4 regions of the Streptomyces prunicolor genome follow, and region 3 is predicted to be linked to each of the others. Evidence: riboswitches for the same ligand, from Rfam matches in the RefSeq annotation. Region 3 holds a riboswitch; each other region holds the start of a gene.
The links. Region 3 has a riboswitch for S-adenosylmethionine ahead of thrC (threonine synthase). Riboswitches for the same ligand answer to the same signal wherever they lie in the genome.
Positions count from the first base shown of each region.

Region 1 (4,751 bases), 4.7 Mb from region 3:
CCCGCCGTAGGGGGGCTCGCCATGTGGGTTGCCGCGGCGCTGGTCGGTGGCGGTCCGGACGGCGGGCTCATCCCCGCGGTCGGTGCCGGAGGCGGCGGATCCATGGACGGCAGACCGGTCGGCACCGGAGGGGACGGGTTCGCGGCGGGCGTGGCGGTTGACACCGGCGCAAAGGGTGCTGCCGTCGGCAGGCCTGCGGAGACCGGCGGACTGGTCTCCGCGGTCGGCACAGCCGCCGGAACCGGGGCCGACGGGTCCGCGGCAGGTGTGCCCGTCGGCGCCGAAGACGAGGATGCCGCGATCGGCAGCCCCGTCGGCGTCGGCCACTGTGTCGGGCCGTCGAGGACCGGGGCGGCCTCCGTGTCCGCCGGTTGCCCGGGGAGTGCTCGGAAGAACTCCCCGGCCATTCGGCTCAGCGTCTCCTCGTCCGGCAGCCACGCGGGGGCGGTTTCGTTACCGGTGGTCGGGGGCGTGGTCATGGCTACCGGTAACTCGGCGCGTAGTCATGGAACTTGTCCACCTCGACGTCGTCCAGCACGGCGAGGGCGTCCTCGGTGAGTACCGCGAGCGAGCAGTACAGGGAGATCAGGTACGAGGCGATGGCACTGCGGTCGATCTGCATGAAGCGCACCGACAACCCCATCCCCTGCTCCCCCGAGAGCCCGGGCTGGAACAGGCCCACCACGCCCTGGCGCGACTCGCCGGTGCGCAGCAGGATGAACTTCGTCTTCCCGTTCTCCAGCGGGACCTTGTCCGACGGGACGATCGGCAGGCCGCGCCAGGTCAGGAACTGCGAGCCGAACATGCTCACCGTGGCCGGCGGTACACCTCGCCGGGTGCATTCCCGGCCGAACGCGGCGATCCCCTCGGGGTGGGTGAGGAAGAAGGCCGGCTGCTTCCACACCTTGGTGATGAGGGCGTCCAGGTCGTCCGGCGTCGGCGGCCCGGTCATCGTGGAGATCCGCTGCGTGTCCGCCGTGCTGGCCAGCATCCCGTACTCCGGGCTGTTGATCAGCTCGCCCTCCTGATGCTCCTTCACCGCCTCGATGGTCAGCCGCAGTTGCTGCGCGGTCTGGTTGTGCGGGCTGGAGTACAGGTCGGAGATCCGGGTGTGGAGGTCAAGGACCGTCTGGACGGCCTTGAGCCGGTACTCCCGGGGTTCCCGTGCGTAGTCGACGAAGGTGTCCGGCAGCGGCGACTCGTCGTAGTTGTCGCATTCGATGCGCACCGACTCGGGGTGAACGACCTTGTTCACCCGGTAGATGCCGGCCTCGACCGGGACCCAGGACATCAGATGCACCAGCCAGCGAGGCGTGATGGAGCTCATCTGGGGAACGGTCTTGGTGGCGTTCGCGAGGGTCCGCGCCGCGCTGTCGCTCACCGACATCGATCGCGACGGTGGATTCACAACCGTGGTCATGCGGCATCTCCTTTCCGCGCCCGGGGGCCGGGCACGCGTGACGGGGTGAGATCGCCGACGCGAGGACATGCGGCCGCGATCTCTCGCACCCACTATCGATTCACCGTCGCAGTAGGTCCGGTAATGGTCCAATGCGTGTTTTCGAGGCTGTCATCGACGCGGTCTATGATTCGCGAATGATCGACTTGAGTCGGTTGCGCGTATTGGTCGCCGTCGCCCGCGAGGGTTCGATCACGGCAGCCGCCGAGGCACTGCACTACGCGCAGCCGTCGGTGAGCCATCAACTCGCCAAGCTCGAAGCCGAGGTCGGCATGCCGCTGTTGCAGCGGATGGGGCGCGGTATCCGGCTCACGGAGGCCGGCCGGCTGCTGGTGGACCGCGCCGAGTCGATCCTCGCGCAGGTGGAGTCGGTGCACGCCGAACTGGACGAGCTGGCCGGGCTGCGCACCGGCCGGGTCCGACTGGCCGCCTTTCCCTCGGCGTTGGCCACCCTGGTGCCGCTCGCCGCCGCCCGCGTCCTGGACCGGTATCCCGGCATCGAGCTGACCTTGCGGGAGGCGGAGCCTCCGGACGCGCTCAACGCCCTGCGCGAGAACGACGTCGACGTGGCGCTGATCTTCGAGCACGGCGACCCGCCCCAGCGCGATCGCCGCGACACCACGATGACACCGCTCCTCGACGAACCGTTGTACGTGGTCACACCGGCGGACCGCTCCTGGGACGGAGCACGGACCGACCTGGCCACCTATGCCGACACGCGCTGGATCGCCGGGTGCGAACGCTGCCGCGAGCATCTCGTCGCGGCCTGCGGGCGCGCCGGGTTCTCGCCGATCGTCGAGTTCGAGACCGACGACTACGTCGCCGTACAGGCGCTCGTCGCGGCCGGACTCGGCGTGAGCCTGCTGCCGGGACTCACTCTCCTCGCCAACAGGCACCCCGGGGTCAGGCTCCACCGCATCGACGGCATGCGCAGACAGGTCGTGGCCGCCGTCCACGGCAAACCGCCCGCGTCCCAACCCGCCCAAGTACTCCTCGACGCCCTCACCGCGACCCTCGCCGAACCGGAGTGGCCGTCCTGACGACACACGCAGGAACGGACCGGCCGTGACCGCGAACACCCTGTTGCGGCTGCGGACAAGGGCAACAGGCATGGCCCGCCGTGGAGTTGGCGAGCCTTCCGACCCACCATTGACGTACGACGACGCCGCTCCGTACGATCACGATCGGCATCGAGTGTCAGCGTGAAGCCCTGGCTTGCTGACCGGCAACCCTCCGACGCGGTGGGGTGCTCCAGGTGAAAGCCCGGCAGGGTCACCGACGATCTCTGCAAGCGCGGAACCCCGTGACCGGGGACGGAGATGTGGAGGACGGTCATGCGACACGGCAGTGACCAGCGTGCCTCGACCGCTTCCCCTGTTTCCCTGACGGCCGCGACGGTGTTCTCCCGCCTCTCCCGCCGCCGCCACATCGACCTGCAGCGCTTCACCAGCTGCCTGTGTCACGCCTGACCACTGTCCGGCCCGCTCTGACCACGTCCGTCTGACGTCTGTCTGACGTCCGTCGCGGCCGGCAGGCGTTCGCCCGCAGCCTCTCGCGGTCTCGTCCGTACGTACGCCCACGGACCTGTTCCGCGGCCGCCCCGCATCTCCCCCTTCCCTCTCCCCCTCTCGCCCCACCCCTGAACCCCGCCGTCCCGTTGTCGCCATAGCGCCGACCGGGGCCGCACACCCGCGCGCGGCCATGCGCCGCAGGGCATCACCCGCGTAGTGACACGAGTAGGAGCACCCTCCGTGAGAGCACATCCGGACATCCGGCCCAACCGATCGGCGGCGCTGGCCGCCCTCCTGACCACCAGCGTCCTGCTCACCGCCTGCGGATCCGGCAGCGGCGGCGGCTCGGGCAGCGGCGGTGGACCGGCGAAGTCCGGTGGCACCCTGACCTTCGCGGTGGGCTCCGACGCCGGGTGTGTGGACCCGCAGCAGGTGGCCAGCAACGACACCATCTACTCGGTGCGGCAGATCGTGGACTCCCTCACCGACCAGGACCCCGAGACCGGCAAGATCGTGCCGTGGCTCGCGAAGAGCTGGGACATCAGCTCCGACGCGACGGCGTTCACCTTCCGTCTCAGATCGGGTGTCACCTTCAGCGACGGATCGAAGCTGACCGCCCAGGTGGTCAAGGACAACTTCGACGCGGTGCCGAAGCTGGGTGCGCTGGGCACCCTCGCCGAGGGCTATCTCAGCGGCGTCACGAGCACGACCGTGATCGACCCGCTCACCGTCAAGGTGACCTTCAAGCAGCCCAACGCCCAGTTCCTGCAAGCCACTTCGACCCACTCGCTGGGCATCGAGTCGTCGGCGAGCGTGAAGAAGAGCCCGCAGCAGAAGTGCAGCCAGGGAGTGGTCGGCTCCGGGCCCTTCACGCTGAAGCAGTACGTGCAGAACCAGTCGATCACGCTCGCCAAGCGCACCGGGTACGCCTGGGGTTCCTCGCTGTGGCACAAGAGCGGCGAGGCCTACCTGGACAAGGTCGTCTTCAAGGTCGTGCCCGAGGCGGGTGTGCGGGCCGGCAGTCTCCAGTCCGGGCAGGTGAACGCGATCAGCAGCGTCGGCAAGGCCAACGAGGCGGCGCTGAACGGCGGCCAGGTCACCCTTCAGCGGCGGGCCAACCCCGGCGTGGTGTTCGGACTGGCCTTCAACAACGCGCGGCCCGCCCTGAAGGACGCCCGAGTGCGGCAGGCCATCGGGTTCGCCATCGACCGGGGGCAGATCGCCGATACCGTGTTTCCGACCGGGACCCAGCCCGCGACCAGCGTCCTGGCGCACACCACACCCGACTACGCGGACCTCTCCTCGGACCTGACGACCGACGCGGCCAAGGCCAAGTCCCTTCTGGAAGCGGCCGGTTGGAAGACCGGCGACGACGGCATCCGCACCAAGGACGGCAAGAAGCTGACCCTGGCCGTCGACTGGATACCCAACTCGGCCACCAACCAGCCCGCGTTGGAGCTGATCCAGCAGCAACTCAAGGCGGTGGGCGTCGGCCTGACGCTCAAGCAGCTCCAGGTCACCCAGCTCGCCCCGACACTGCAGTCGGGCGATTACGACGCGGCGTGGGGGAACATCACCCGTGCCGACCCGGACATCCTGCGCAACTCCTTCTCCACCAGACTCGCCAACTTCTACCGCGTTCCCGTGACCGCGCTGGACACCGCGCTGACCGGGCAGGCGGCGACCACCGACGCCGCCAAGCGCAAGCAACTCGTCGAGCAGGCTCAGCAGTTGATCGTGCGGAACGCCTACTACGCACCGGTGGTGGAGCTCCAGACCCA
Region 1 covers NZ_CP108676.1:98,811-103,561, forward strand. Annotated here, with positions in the region: gene OG588_RS00380 (family 2A encapsulin nanocompartment cargo protein cysteine desulfurase) at 1-479, opposite strand, end outside; gene OG588_RS00385 (family 2A encapsulin nanocompartment shell protein) at 482-1,420, opposite strand; gene OG588_RS00390 (LysR family transcriptional regulator) at 1,597-2,499, shown strand; SAM riboswitch class IV at 2,646-2,759, shown strand; gene OG588_RS00395 (putative leader peptide) at 2,794-2,928, shown strand; gene OG588_RS00400 (ABC transporter substrate-binding protein) at 3,211-4,751, shown strand, end outside.
Region 1: it holds a riboswitch for S-adenosylmethionine, as region 3 does, so the genes downstream of both, OG588_RS00395 (putative leader peptide) here and thrC (threonine synthase) in region 3, are expected to answer to the same signal.

Region 2 (4,751 bases), 4.9 Mb from region 3:
GCCCACGGCGACGGTCTTGTCGGCGAGGTTCTCGTAATTGCCTTCGAAGTTCCAGGAGTTGCTCGCCTTCACCGCGAAGCCGAGGTTGTCCTCGCGGTAGGAGGCGAACTCGTACTTCGCCTTGCGCTCCTCGGTGTCGGTGACGTTGGAGAAGGCGACGTCGACCTTGCCGCTGTCCAGTCCGATGAAGAGGTTCTCCCAAGTGGAGTTCTTCAGCTCCGGCTTGAGACCGAGGACGGCGGCGACCAGGCGCGCTATGTCGGTCTCCGAGCCGGTGAGGGTCTTCTGGTCCGAGCCGACGTAGCCGAGCGGCGGGGAACCGGCGGGCAGGAAGCCGACGCCGATCTCCAACGTGCCGCTCTTCGCTATGGACTTGGGCAACTCGGCGCTGATCGACTTCACTTCGGCGACCTTGAGCGTGGCCTCCTTGGCGGCGCCGTTGGACAGGGCGCCCACGGTGACCGTACCGGCGGCGCTGTCGGTGGTGGTGGCCGCGTCACTGTCGCCGCCGCAGGCCGCGAGCCCGCCGGCGAGGGAAGCGAGGACGGTTCCCGCGGTGAGTCCGCGAGTGAGTCTGCTGCGAAGGCTGGGCGTAGACATGGCTGTTCCTAGGCTCGGTGTTCGGGGCTGGTGAAAGGGGCTGGTGAAAGTGGAGGCGGGGCTCAGAGGACCTTGCTGAGGAAGTCCCTGGTCCGCTCGTGCTGTGGCTTGTCGAGGACCTCGTGCGGCGGGCCCTGCTCGACGATCTTTCCGCCGTCGATGAAGACGACCCGGTCGGCGACCTCGCGGGCGAAGCCGATCTCGTGGGTGACGATGACGAGGGTGGTGCCGCTGGTCGCCAAGTCCTTGATGACGGCGAGGACTTCGCCGACGAGTTCGGGGTCGAGGGCCGAGGTCGGTTCGTCGAAGAGGATGACGCCGGGACGCAGGGCGAGGGCCCGCGCGATGGCGACGCGCTGCTGCTGGCCGCCGGACAGCTGCCTCGGGTAGGCGCCGGTCTTCTCGGCGAGACCGACGCGGCCGAGCAACTCCCTTGCCAGTTGCAGGGCTTCGGGCTTGCCGAGCCTGCCGGTGGCGACCGGGGCGGCGGCCACGTTCTCCAGGACGGTCAGGTGCGGGAAGAGGTTGAAGTTCTGGAAGACGAACCCGATCCGGCCACGCTGGGCGAGGATGGCCCGCTCGCTCAACTCCTTGAGCCTGCCGCCCTGTTGCTTCACCCCGATCAGCTCGCCGTTGACGCTGACATAGCCGATCTCGGGCTTCTCCAGGTGGTTGATGACCCGCAGCAGCGTGGACTTGCCGGAGCCGGACGGGCCGAGGATCACGGTGACCTCGCCGGGCCGCACCGTCAAGTCGACGCCGTCCAGGACCCGGTGGGCGCCGTACCACTTGTGCACGTCGTGCACTTCTACGGCGGCGGGCGTGATGTCCGCGAGCGGTTCGGCTGTCTTCACGGTCATATCGAGGCCTCCCTGCGGATGCGGGCCCGCAGTTCGGTGACACCGGCGCGGAGTTTCTGGATCGGGGTCGGCGGCAGGGAGCGGGTGGCGCCCCGGGCGTAGTGCCGCTCGACGTAGAACTGGACGACGGACACGACGCTGGTCAGGATCAGGTACCAGACGGTGACGACCAGGAGCAGCGGCACGATGTCGCCGGGGTAGGTGGAGCCCATCGTCTGCGCGGATCCGAACAGGTCGAGCAGCGAGACGTAGAAGACCAGGGAGGTGCTCTTGATCAGGCCGATCAGCTGGTTGACGTAGTTCGGGGTGATGGAGCGCAGCGCCTGCGGGAAGACGATTCTGCGGAACTGGTAGCCCTTCGGCAGGCCGAGGGCGGCGGCCGCCTCGTGCTGGCCCTGGTCGACGGAGAGGATGCCGCCGCGGACCACTTCGGCCGCGTACGCCGCCTCGTTGAGGCTGAGGCCGACGACGGCTACGGCCATGTCGGTGGCGAGCTTCGACTCGTCGAAGGAGAAGAAGGCGGGGCCGAAGGGGACGCCGATGCTGAGCGTTTGATACAGAGCGCTGAAGTTGTAGAGGAAGATCAATACCACGATGAGCGGGATCGAGCGCAGTGCCCATACGTAGGTCCAGCTCGCCGCGCGCAGTACCGGGCTCTTGGAGAGCCGGGCCAGGGCGAGCAGGATGCCGCCGAGGAGGCCCAACACCGCGCTCAGCGCGGCCACTTCGAGGGTGACGACGAGTCCGTCGAGGATCGTCGGGCGCAGGAACCAGTAGCCGAAGCGGCTCCACTGGTAGAAGGGGTTGGTGGCCAGTCCGTGGATGAACTGGGCGACCAGCACCAGCACGACCAGGGTGACGATCCACCGGCCGGGTCGGCGCAGCGGCTGAACTCGCTGTGCGGTGAGGGGTTTTGACGGGGCATCAGTCGACGGGGCATCGGCCAGGGACACGGTGGTGCCTGGGGGTTCACTCATGGTGGGCTCCGGCAGGTTCACAGACCCCGGTCCGTGGCGGTGGACGCGCGACGGCGGACGGCACACGCGGGTGCACGGGACCGGGGGCGGGGAGGGGGCAGGCACACCGACGGGATCGGGTGTGCGTCAGAAGTGCGTCGGCCGACTGGTCGTCAGACCCGACAGCGGGCGCGGCCCGACGCGGTACACAGTGCGCTGCTGACCCGGAGCAGATCGACAGCGCGGTCGGCGACGAACAGGTTGGCGTACGACCGCACGCAGCCCTGCGGGCGGCATGTGGCCGTCCTGGGAGCTGCGTACATGGCGTCACCTGTCACTGTTCCGGCCCCGCAGGGCTTCGCGCTTACCGAACGTCATCCGGTCCGGTCGTCACCTGGGGCACCCCACCGCGTGCGAGGGTTGCCGGTCAGCAAGCCAGGGCTTGTCGCTGACACTCATGACCGTTCTGGGTCGCAAGTTAAGACAATTGTCCGAACGTATGTCAATGGCCGTCCAGCAACTGGACGCCACAGAACGCGCTCAGCTGCGGCAAGCTCCACTTTCGTCCGCCGCGTGGGCCGCCCAGTCCAGGATCTGGACAGCCGCGCCGGCGGCCTCCAGGCCCCGGCAATGGGCGTGGTGGCGGCGGGCGATGCCGTCGAGGTCGAGGTGGGCACCGAAGGCCGGGTGGGCGGCCAGCCGGCGGGCGTAGGCCCACAGGTGGGGGTGGTCGGCGATGCGCTGCACGGCGGCGGCGTCCAGGTGGTTGCGGTGCACGGTGTCGAGTTGGACCAGTGACACCCACAACTCGATGTCGGCGGCGGTGAGTTCGTCGCGGATCATGTGCTCGCGGCCGTCCAGCCAGCGGTCGAGCGAACCGAGCGTCTCCAGCAGCCGGCCCAACGCCTCGTCGCGCTCGTCCTGTTCGACACCGGCCGCGCCGGCGCGCTGCGCGGCGTCCTCGATGCCTTCGGCGCACAGCCGCTCGACGGCCTCGATCTCCGACTCGGCGCCGCACGGGTACAGCTGGGGTCCGCCCTCACCGAAGTGCCGGGCGAGGTCGCGCGTGATGTCGGGGGCGTGGGTGCTGACGATCCGGCCGGACCAGTCGTCGCTGAGCACCGGCGCGGCGGCCGGTCCTGAGTAGCGGTGCGCGCTCGCCTCGTAGAGCGGGCGCAGCGCGGAGTGTCCACCACTCGGACAGTCGGGTACGGCGGAGAGGAACACGGCCGGACAGCTCTCGTCGAGGCCTAGCAGGCTGTGGGTGACGGCGATGCGCAGGCCGTCGGCGCAGGCGGTGGAGAGATGGAGGCGGTAGCGGCGCGGCACGGCGTAGTGCCCGCTGCGCGCGTCGCGGCCGATCCGGCCCCGGAACGTGGGGGCGGACCTGGGTGAGGGGATGGCGGCGAGAGGCGTGCTGGACATGGGACTCCCCGGGTACGGGCGCGTGGACGTACGCGCGGCGGAAGCGTCGTCGAGCGGAGGACGGGGGCTCAGCGCAGGGGGCTGATCGCGCTGCAGACCCGCAGCAGGTCGATGTGACGGCGGGAGGTCAGAAGAGGCGAACGGTCCACGCGGCTGGTGATGACCGACTCAAGGCGCCCCATTGTTTCCCTACCTGTTCACTAGGATTCCCTACTGGAGTGTCGATCCGCTGTCGCCCGGGGTCAAGAGGGCGTCCACGGGTCGGGCACCGATGCCCGGCCCGTGGACATAACCGGCCGCTGCTTCTCCTACGTCGGCGCCGCTACTTCGCGTACATCAGGGTGCCGAAGCCGAGCTGGTCGTAGCCGCCGCTGTCGGAGCCGTAGTCACCTCCCCCGCCCTCGGGCGCGACGAGGTTGTAGTACATGGCCGAGATGTACTTGTCGTCGAGGCTGATCCGCCGGTTGTAGTGGAAGTGGAGCATCGCCCACACGGGCCGGATCTGGCCGCGCGAGGCGGCGGACACGACCGTCTGGGACGACTGGGCGCAGCTCTGCCCGGTGCCCCAGGTGTAGGTGGTGTAGGGCACGTCGCTGCCGCTGTTGTACTTCGCGACGTACTGGGCGGCCTTCATGAAGCGACGGCTGTCGTACGAGTAGAGGTCGTCGCCCTGGTTCCAGGCCATCTCGCAGACCGCGCCCATCTGGCCCATGCCCAGGACGGTGTGGCCCTGGTCGCGGCCGGACTCCTGCCACTGGCCCAGCGCGTACCCGTCCGAGTCGGTGTACAGATACGGCACGGCATGCGCGATGGATCCGTTGCCCGCACCGGACTTGAAGTAGGAGACGGCCTGGTCGTACTTGGCGCTGTCCTCGTTGAGGATCCCGATGGCCAGGATCGAGGCCATGTT
Region 2 covers NZ_CP108676.1:9,717,046-9,721,796, reverse strand. Annotated here, with positions in the region: gene OG588_RS43995 (ABC transporter substrate-binding protein) at 1-600, opposite strand, end outside; gene OG588_RS43990 (amino acid ABC transporter ATP-binding protein) at 663-1,460, opposite strand; gene OG588_RS43985 (amino acid ABC transporter permease) at 1,457-2,437, opposite strand; SAM riboswitch class IV at 2,772-2,879, opposite strand; gene OG588_RS43980 (glutathione S-transferase C-terminal domain-containing protein) at 2,957-3,841, opposite strand; gene OG588_RS43975 (putative leader peptide) at 3,910-4,023, opposite strand; gene OG588_RS43970 (alginate lyase family protein) at 4,164-4,751, opposite strand, start outside.
Region 2: it holds a riboswitch for S-adenosylmethionine, as region 3 does, so the genes downstream of both, OG588_RS43985 (amino acid ABC transporter permease) here and thrC (threonine synthase) in region 3, are expected to answer to the same signal.

Region 3 (4,751 bases):
TCCAGGAACCACTGGGCCGGGGGGAGGGCCGTGGCCGCGGCGGTGAGTCGCTTCGTTCGCTCGGCCCGTTCCCCGGCCGGCATGGTCAACGCCTCGTGGAGGGCGGTGGCCGTGCCGATGACGTCGTACGGGTTGACCGGGATCGCGTCCTCGCCCAACTCCTCGTACGCGCCCGCCTCTCGGGAGAGGACCAGGACGCAGCCCTCGTCGGAGACGACCGGGACCTCCTTGGCGACGAGGTTCATGCCGTCGCGGATGGGGTTGACCAGCGCGACGTCGGCCAGGCGGTACGCGGCCAGGGAGCGGGCGAAGTCGTCCTTGACGTGGAGCACCACCGGGGTCCAACCGGGCGTGCCGTAGCGGGAGTTGATCTCGTCCGCCACCCGCTGCACCTCGGCCGTGTAGTCGCGGTAGACGGCGAGGTCCTGCCGGGAGGGGTAGGCGAACGCCACGTGGACCACCTGTTCCAGCAACTCCGGGTGGTCGTCGAGGAGTTGGCGGTACGCCAGGAGTCCGCGCACGATGTTCTTGGACAGTTCGGTGCGGTCGACGCGGACGATCGTCCTGCGCCCCTCGCCGATCTCCTCGCGCAGCGCGACGATGCGCTCCTCCACGTCCGACTCGTGCGAGCGGGCGCGCAGGAAGTCGGCGTCGGCGCCCAGGCCGTGGACGCCGATCAGCGTGTCACCCGGGCCCCCGGCGAACTCCGTACAGCAGGCCGTGAACGCGTCCGCCCAGCGGTGGGTGAGGAAGCCGAGCCGGTCCGCGCCGAGCATGCCGGTCAGCAGTTGCTCACGGATGTCGTCCGGCAGCATCCGGAAGTAGTCCGTCGGCGCCCACGGCGTGTGCGAGAAGTGGCCGATCCGCAGGTCCGGCCTCAACTCCCGCAGCATTCCCGGCACCAGGCACAGGTGGTAGTCCTGCACGATCGCGACGGCACCCTCCGCCGCCTCATCCGCCAACGCCTCCGCGAACGCCCGGTTGTACGTCTCGTACGACGCCCACTGGCGCCGGAACTCCGCGTCGAAGACCGGCTCCAGCGGGGTCTGGTACAGCATGTGGTGGACGAACCAGAGCACGGAGTTGGCGATGCCGTTGTACGCGTCGGCGTGCACATCTGCCGGGATGTCCAGCATCCGCACGCCGTCCTCGCCGACCCCGCGCCGTACCGCCTCGCGGTCGCCGTCGGACAGTGCCGAGCACACCCACAGCGCGCCCGCGTCCGGGCCGATCGCCGACAGGCCTGACACCAGCCCGCCGCCACCCCGCTTGGCGCGCAGCGAACCGTCGTCGCCCACCTCGTACGAGACCGGGCCGCGATTGGACGCCACGAGCACCTGAGCAGCACCGGACGCGGACGAGGGAGACGACGTAGAAGCCATACGGCACAACCTAGCCCGGCCCGGAAACGCTCAAACGTACGGACGGCCGTCGGCGGACTGTATGAGTCCGTATACGACCGTCCGTGAGCGTCTGTAACTGTGCGGTTATGCGACCTTGCGTGACTGGTACTCGGTGATGTCGGCCATCGGCGGGCGTTCCTCCGTGTCCACGGAGTAGGTGCGCGGCTCGAAACCGTCCGGACCCCGCTCGAACTGGGTGAGGGACGGCCGGATCAGATGCCCGCGGGCCAGCCTCAGCTGAGCCGTGCGGTAGATCTGCGCGGCCATGCGGCCCAGCGCCTGCCCGTCCTGGTGCCGGTGCTTGCGCACGCCCACGTCCACCTGCGCGAGGGCGTCCAGGCCCACCAGGTGCAGCGCGTCGACGAGCATGCCCAGCTCGATGCCGTACCCGACGGGGAACGGCAGTTGTTCGAGCAGGGAGCGGCGGGCCGCGTACTCGCCGCCGAGCGGCTGCACGAAACCGGCCAGCTGCGGCCAGTGCATGTTCAGCAGCGGGCGGGCCATCATCTCGGTGACCCGGCCGCCCTGGCCGGCCGCGCCGCCGAGCGGGCGGTCGTACATCGCCTTGACGAGGTCGACGCCGGGGTCGGTGAGCAGCGGGCCCACGATCCCGGTGACGAAGTCGGAGGAGAACTCCTTCAGGTCCGCGTCGATGAAGCAGACGATGTCGCCGCTGGTGACCAGCAGCGAGCGCCACAGCACCTCGCCCTTGCCGGGCACGGCGGGAATGCGCGGCAGGATGTCGTCCCGGTGCACGACCCGGGCGCCCGCCGCGGCGGCCACCTCGGAGGTGCGGTCGGTCGACCCCGAGTCGACGACGACGATCTCGTCGACGAGCGGGACCTGCTGCATGAGGTCGTGACGGATGATCGCGACGATGTCGCCGACCGTCGCTTCCTCGTTGAGCGCGGGGAGCACGACGGAGACCGACTGGCCCGTACGGTGCTTCGCGGCCAGGATCTTGTGGAGCGGCCGGTCGGTCATGGACCAGGAGCGGGTGCTCAGCCAGTGCTCGACTTCCTTCAGCACGTTGCGCGGCTCCTCTGCGTTCTCTCGGCGATCAGTGATCACACAGAGTGTGTGATCCATCTCGCGGTTCGGACGGCTCACTCAACTGTCCTGGCCTTCGGTTACAGTCTTGAACAACGCTGATGACCATCGCATGTCGGGGGTCGTCAACGCTCACGCAAGTGACACAACCGCATACACAACTGAACACCGCTCATCCAGAGGGGCAGAGGGATACGGCCCGTTGAAGCCCCGGCAACCCTCCAGCCGGTCTTGGCACGCAGCTAGCACGCTGACGTGGTGAGGCTCCCGGCTCGGGAAGGTGCCAAATCCGTCTCATGGCGAAATGCGTCATGAGGAAGATGAGGAAAGGGCCTCGCCTCCATGGCTGCGCAGACTGTTGCAAGCACCACGAACCCCGTAGACGCCGTTGATCTCGGCCCCGCCGCCGCGCTGTCCTGCCGCGAGTGCGGCCACCGCGTCCCGCTCGGCCCGGTCTTCGCGTGCGAGGAGTGTTTCGGCCCGCTGGAGATCGCCTACGACTTCTCGGGCTACGACACCGAAGAGCTCCGCAAGCGCATCGAAGCGGGCCCCGCGAACATCTGGCGTTACGCGCCCCTGCTGCCCGTCCCCGCCGACGTGGCCGACAAGCCGAACATCAACCCCGGCTGGACCAAGCTCGTCCAGGCCGACAACCTCGCCCGCGAACTGGGCGTCGACGCGGGCAAGTTGTTCGTCAAGGACGACTCCGGCAACCCGACGCACTCCTTCAAGGACCGCGTCGTGGCCCAGGCCATCGAAGCGGCCCGCGCCTTCAACTTCACCACCCTCTCCTGCTCCTCCACCGGCAACCTCGCCGGCGCCGTCGGTGCCGCCGCGGCCCGCGCCGGCTTCCGCTCCTGCGTGTTCATCCCGCACGACCTGGAGCAGGGCAAGGTCGTCATGGCCGCGATCTACGGCGGCGAGCTCGTCGGCATCGAGGGCAACTACGACGACGTGAACCGCTTCTGCTCCGAGCTGATCGGCGACCCGGCGGGCGAGGGCTGGGGCTTCGTCAACGTCAACCTCCGGCCGTACTACGCGGAGGGCTCCAAGACCCTGGCGTACGAGATCTGCGAGCAGCTGGGGTGGCGGCTGCCGGACCAGCTGGTCGTGCCGATCGCCTCCGGGTCGCAGCTCACGAAGATCGACAAGGGCCTGCAGGAGCTGATCAAGCTCGGGCTCGTCGAGGACAAGCCGTACAAGATCTTCGGGGCGCAGGCGGAGGGGTGTTCGCCGGTTTCCGTCGCCTACAAGGCGGGGCATGACGTCGTACGGCCGCAGAAGCCGAACACGATCGCCAAGTCGCTCGCCATCGGGAACCCCGCGGATGGTCCTTACGTGCTGGACATTGCTCGGCGGACCGGTGGGGCGGTGGAGGACGTCAATGACGAGCAGGTTGTCGACGCGATCAAGTTGCTTGCGCGGACCGAGGGGATCTTTGCGGAGACCGCGGGTGGGGTGACCGTTGGTGTGGCGAAGAAGCTGATCGAGAACGGGTTGTTGGATCCGACCCTCACGACGGTGGTCCTCAACACGGGCGACGGGCTCAAGACGTTGGACGCGGTTGCCGGTACCGGGCTCACCGCGACGATCCGGCCGAGTCTTGAGTCGTTCAGGGAAGCTGGGCTTGCGTCCTAAGCGTCGTTCTCTGACTGCGGGCCGGTGGGGGCTGGTCGCGCAGTTCCCCGCGCCCCTAGGGCAATCATCTGACCGGAGGTTTCATCGTGAGCGTTAGTGTCCGCATCCCTACCATTCTTCGCACCTACACCGGTGGTCAGGCCGAGGTCTCCGCCGAAGGTGGCACCCTCGCCGAGGTCATCTCGGACCTTGAGAAGAACCACGCCGGGATCTCTGCCCGCGTGCTCGACGATCAGGGCAAGTTGCGGCGGTTCGTCAACGTGTACGTGAATGATGACGATGTGCGGTTCGAGCAGGGGCTGGAGACGGTCACGCCGGACGGGGCCGGCGTCTCGATCATTCCGGCCGTTGCCGGTGGCTGATAATTACCCTCGGTAACGCCGATTACCGAGAGTTCATCGAATTGCCCCCTCCGTGAGAGAAACGGAGGGGGCAATTCTGTATGGTTGAGCGGGGTACAGTTGGGGAACGCGCTCCACTCCGCATGCCGGACGCATATGAGTACCGGCTCCGCGTGCGATGAGAAGTAGCCAAAGTGTGTAGGCATTTTGCGCGTTATGTTCTCTTTATCGGGCCCGACTTGCCCTGAAGTCGGACGAATTCTCCGTATATTCCCGACCGGTCCTGCCCGGAATTCTCGTCGGATTGACCTGTTGCAGA
Region 3 covers NZ_CP108676.1:4,820,107-4,824,857, reverse strand. Annotated here, with positions in the region: gene OG588_RS21790 (trehalose-6-phosphate synthase) at 1-1,382, opposite strand, end outside; gene OG588_RS21785 (glucosyl-3-phosphoglycerate synthase) at 1,488-2,432, opposite strand; SAM riboswitch class I at 2,623-2,780, shown strand; gene thrC (threonine synthase) at 2,796-4,091, shown strand; gene OG588_RS21775 (MoaD/ThiS family protein) at 4,178-4,453, shown strand.

Region 4 (4,751 bases), 1.9 Mb from region 3:
GGATCTCGTGGTACTTCGTCCTGCTCGTCGGTGGCGGCAACGACATCTGGGCCACGCACTTCCACCTGTCGATCAACTCGATCACCTGGGCGGTGCGCGTCGGCTTCTTCGTGGTGCCGGTGCTGGTCTTCATCGCCACCAAGCGGGTCTGCCTCGGCCTTCAGCGCCGCGACCGGGACAAGGTGCTGCACGGCCGCGAGTCCGGCATCATCAAGCGCCTGCCGCACGGTGAGTTCGTCGAGATCCACGAGCCGCTCAGCCAGGACGCACTGCACACGCTCACCGCGCACGAGCAGTACGAGCCGGCCGCGATCGGCGCGACGGTCGACGCGAACGGTGTCGAGCGCAAGGTGAAGGGCTCCCAGAAGCTGCGCGCCAAGCTGAGCGAGGCGTACTACGGCGAGGAGTCCCAGATCCCCAAGCCCACCGTCGAGGAGTACAAGGAGATCACGAGCGGCCACGGCCACCACTGATCGCTGAGGCGTCGCCACGCCACAGTCGAAGGGCCCCGTCCGAACACCGGACGGGGCCCTTCGCCGTGTCCCGCGCTGGATAGGGTGGGGACCGCATATTTCCAACCATGTTTCTACGACACTCAGGAGCGGCCGTATGAGCGCTGTGACCCCCGCTGGAGGCGACACCGCGGCGGCCCGTTCCTGGCCCGAGGTACTGAACTCCCTGCTGTACGGCCAGGACCAGGACGCCGACGCCACGTTCTGGGCGATGGACCAGATCATGCGCGGTGAGGCGACGGACGCGCAGATCGCCGGGTTCGTGGTGGCGTTGCGGGCCAAGGGCGAGACCGTCGAGGAGATCACGGGTCTCGTGCGCGCGATGTACGAGCACGCGAACGTGATCGAGGTGTCCGGGAAGACGGTGGACATCGTCGGCACCGGCGGCGACGGCGCCAAGACGGTGAACATCTCCACGATGTCCTCGATCGTGATCGCCGGCACGGGCGCGAAGGTCGTCAAGCACGGCAACCGGGCCGCGTCCTCCGCGTCCGGCGCCTCCGACGTCCTGGAGCGTCTCGGCGTCAACCTGGAGCTCACCCCGAAGCGGGTGGCCGAGGTCGCCGAGGAGGCCGGGATCACGTTCTGCTTCGCGGTCAAGTTCCACCCGGCGCTGCGTCACGCGGGCGCAGCGCGCGGCCAGTTGGGCATCCGTACGGTGTTCAACGCACTGGGCCCGCTGACCAACCCCGCCAAGGTGCGGGCGCAGGCGGTCGGGGTCGCGGACCCGCGGATGGCGCCCATCATCGCGGGCGTCTTCGCCGAGCGAGGGAACTCCTCCCTGGTGTTCCGCGGCGACGACGGCCTCGACGAGCTGACGACCACGGCGACTTCCCGGGTGTGGATCGTCCGCGACGGCAAGGTCACCGAGGAGTCCTTCGACCCGCGGGACGTAGGCCTCGAACTGGTCCCCGTGGAGGCCCTGCGCGGCGCCGACCCCGAGTACAACGCCGACGTCGCCCGGCGCCTCCTGGACGGCGAGACGGGCCCGGTGCGGGACGCCGTACTCCTGAACTCGGCGGCGGCGCTGGTGGCCCTTGAGGCCGGGGACGGGCCGCTGGCGGACCGGATCAGGGCCGGGATGGTGAAGGCGGCCGAGTCGATCGACTCGGGGGCCGCGAAGCGCACGCTGGAGCGCTGGGCGGCGGTCAGTAACGCGTAGCGAGTCCGAGGTGGCTGTCGTCCCGCGATCCGGACACGGGTTGCGGGACGACGATCACCTCGCGTAAGTTTTCTGACCAGGTCATGAGTGACAGTCATGAGGCCCCGGCCGACTGTCCGGCAACCCTCCGTCCGTGGCGGGGTGCCCCGGGTGAAGACCAGGCCGTAGGCAGCGAGGTCTGCGGCAAGCGCGGGCCCCTCGAAAGACACCAGGGGTCCTGGTCTCGAGGGAGCCCTCTGTGAGCAAGCGAATGCGATAGGGCGCGAAGCCCCCACTCCGCACATCCCCTTTTCACCCTTTCCTGCGCCGAAGCCATGTCCGCTCGCGCAGTGAATTCGCCTGCCTCTTACGGGAGTTCGCCATGTCTGTCTCCACCGTTGCCGCCGCCCGGACCATTTGTGCCCCGCTGTCCGTTCTCGGCCGGGATGTCACCGTCCCGCTCGTCACGGGCGGCGAAGTCACCTACGCGGCGCTCGACTACGCGGCCAGCGCCCCCGCCCTCCAGCGCGTCTGGGACGACGTGGCGGCCTACGCCCCGTACTACGGCAGCGTGCACCGTGGCGCCGGCTACCTCTCGCAGCTCTCCACCGACCTGTTCGAGAACGCCCGCAGGACGGTCGAGGAGTTCCTGGACTGCCGCCCCGACGACCAGCTGATCTTCACCCGCTCGACCACGGACTCCCTGAATCTCCTCGCCGCGGCGCTCCCCGCCGACTGCCAGGTCTTCGTCTTCGAGACCGAGCATCACGCGTCCCTGCTCCCCTGGAAGGACGCCCGGGTCACCTACCTCAACGCCCCGCGCACCCCGGCCCAGGCCGTCGAGACCTTGGAGCGGGCCCTCGCCGCCCGTGACCCGCAGGGCCCGGCCCTGGTCTGCGTCACCGGCGCCTCGAACGTCACCGGCGAGCTGTGGCCGGTCCGTGAACTGGCCGCCGCCGCGCACGCCCACGGCGCCCGTATCGTCCTGGACGCCGCCCAACTCGCCCCGCACCACCCGGTGTCCGTCCAGGACCTCGACGTCGACTGGATCGCCTTCTCCGGCCACAAGCTGTACGCCCCGTTCGGCTCGGGCGTCCTGGCCGGCCGTGCCGACTGGCTCCAGGCGGCCGACCCCTACCTCGCGGGCGGCGGCGCCAGCCGCAAGGTCTCCCGGCGCGAGGACGGGGGAGTGGACGTGGAGTGGCACGACAGCGCCGCCCGCCACGAGGCCGGCTCCCCGAACGTCATCGGCGCCTACTCCATCGCGTCGGCCTGCAAGGCGCTGACGGAGGCGGGCTTCGACACGCTGGTCGCCCGCGAGCAGCACCTGATCGAGAAGGTACGGGCGGGCCTGGCCGAGGTCCCGGAGGTCAAGGTGCTGTCGCTGTTCGGCGACGACGCCCCGCGCGTCGGCGTGATCTCCTTCGTCGTCGACGGCTGGAACAGCTCCCATTTCGCCGCCGCCCTCTCCGCCGAGTACGGCATCGGCGTCCGCGACGGCCTCTTCTGCGCCCACCCCTTGCTCCGCACCCTCCTGGGCACCGACCCCCAGACCCAGGGTGAGTGCGGCGCCCCGGAGGCCGCACCGGGCGAGAAGTCCCTGAACGCGATCCGCGTGAGCTTCGGCGCGGGCACCCCGGACGAGCACGTCGAGCGGTTCGTGACGGCGGTACGGGAGCTCGTGACTGACGGCGCGAAGTGGAACTACCGTACGCAGGACGGCCGTTGCGTGCCGGCCGTGTGACCATCCAGGGGTGGGGATACCACCTGGGGTGAGCGGAGCGGCGGCGGCCGAAGGCCTGGGCGAGCCGCTGGGCGAGGCGGTTGTACGGCGTGCGCCGCGGCTCCTCGGCGGGAAGCGGGTCCACCTGTACGAGGAGGGACTTGTCCTCGGGTCCGGTGTGCGGGTCCGTCGCTGGGCGGACGTGACGCGCTGGCGCTCCACCGTCGACGTGATCGTCACCAGCAACGAGCAGAACGACAGGGCTTGGTACACCTTGGCCCATCGACACCTGCTGCGGTTCGGCGACGGGACGGAACAGGGCTTCCTGCTCGACGAGCGGCGGACCGAGCTGGGGCCGATGGTCGTCGAGCCCTTCGAGAACCTGCGGATCCGGTCCGCCGCCGAGCACGTCCGGAAGCGGGTGGCCGAGGCTCAGGCACCGGCGATGCTCGACCGGATCGAGAAGGGCCGGCAGGTCACCTTCGGCCCGCTCACGGCGGACGCGCACGGGGTGTTCGTGCCGGGCGGGCTGCTGGTGTACCGCTGGGCCGAGATGCGGGAGCCGTATCCCGCCGTCGACCTGCCGGACTTTCCCGTGCCGTCGTCATGGTGGCTGCGGCCACGAGACGTCCGGCTTGTGCTGCTGGGCAAGGACACAGACGGCAACCCGCACCGCACCGAGGTAACGGCCTGGGAGGTCGTGGACTGGGGTGCGCTGGTCGCCCTGTGGAAGCGGCTGCGCGCCCGCTAGGAGTCCAGCCCAATAGCGAACGCAGCCTCAAGGTCATGCTGCGAGTAAGTCCGAAACGCCACGTGCGTATCCGTCCCCTCCACCCCGGGGATCTTGCTGATCCGCCCAGGAATCACCTCGGCCAGATCCTCGTGCTGCCGCACCCGCACCATCGCGATCAAGTCATACGTCCCGGTGACGGAGAAGACCTCGCTCACGGATTCGAGCGCGGCGATCGACTCGGCGATCTCGGGAATCCGGTCCACGCTGGTCTTGATGAGGACGATCGCGGTGATCACGGCTGGTTCTCTCCCTCGGGGACCGTTACTGGGGCGGGCCCAACTCTAGTCGCCCGCCCGTCTCCCGCCACCGCCCTTCCAAGGCCGCCCTTCGGGCCCTTCTTTTTCCTGAATCTCACCCACGCGTAGCCGAACCCCAGCGTGAAGCCCACCAGGTGGGCGAGGTACGCCACACCGGGCCCCTGCGCTGCCTGGCCCGCCGCCAGCCACTGAAGGGCCACCCAGAACGGCAGCACGACCCACGCGGGGAAGCGCAGCGGCAGGAAGAAGAGGAAGGGGAGGAGGCTCGTCACGCGCGCCCGGGGGAACAAGTACAGGAACGCCCCGAGGACCGCCGAGATCGCCC
Region 4 covers NZ_CP108676.1:2,891,637-2,896,387, reverse strand. Annotated here, with positions in the region: gene OG588_RS13070 (cytochrome bc complex cytochrome b subunit) at 1-473, shown strand, start outside; gene trpD (anthranilate phosphoribosyltransferase) at 610-1,674, shown strand; SAM riboswitch class IV at 1,754-1,870, shown strand; gene OG588_RS13060 (aminotransferase class V-fold PLP-dependent enzyme) at 2,036-3,397, shown strand; gene OG588_RS13055 (hypothetical protein) at 3,408-4,127, shown strand; gene OG588_RS13050 (Lrp/AsnC family transcriptional regulator) at 4,124-4,405, opposite strand; gene OG588_RS13045 (rhomboid family intramembrane serine protease) at 4,402-4,751, opposite strand, start outside.
Region 4: it holds a riboswitch for S-adenosylmethionine, as region 3 does, so the genes downstream of both, OG588_RS13060 (aminotransferase class V-fold PLP-dependent enzyme) here and thrC (threonine synthase) in region 3, are expected to answer to the same signal.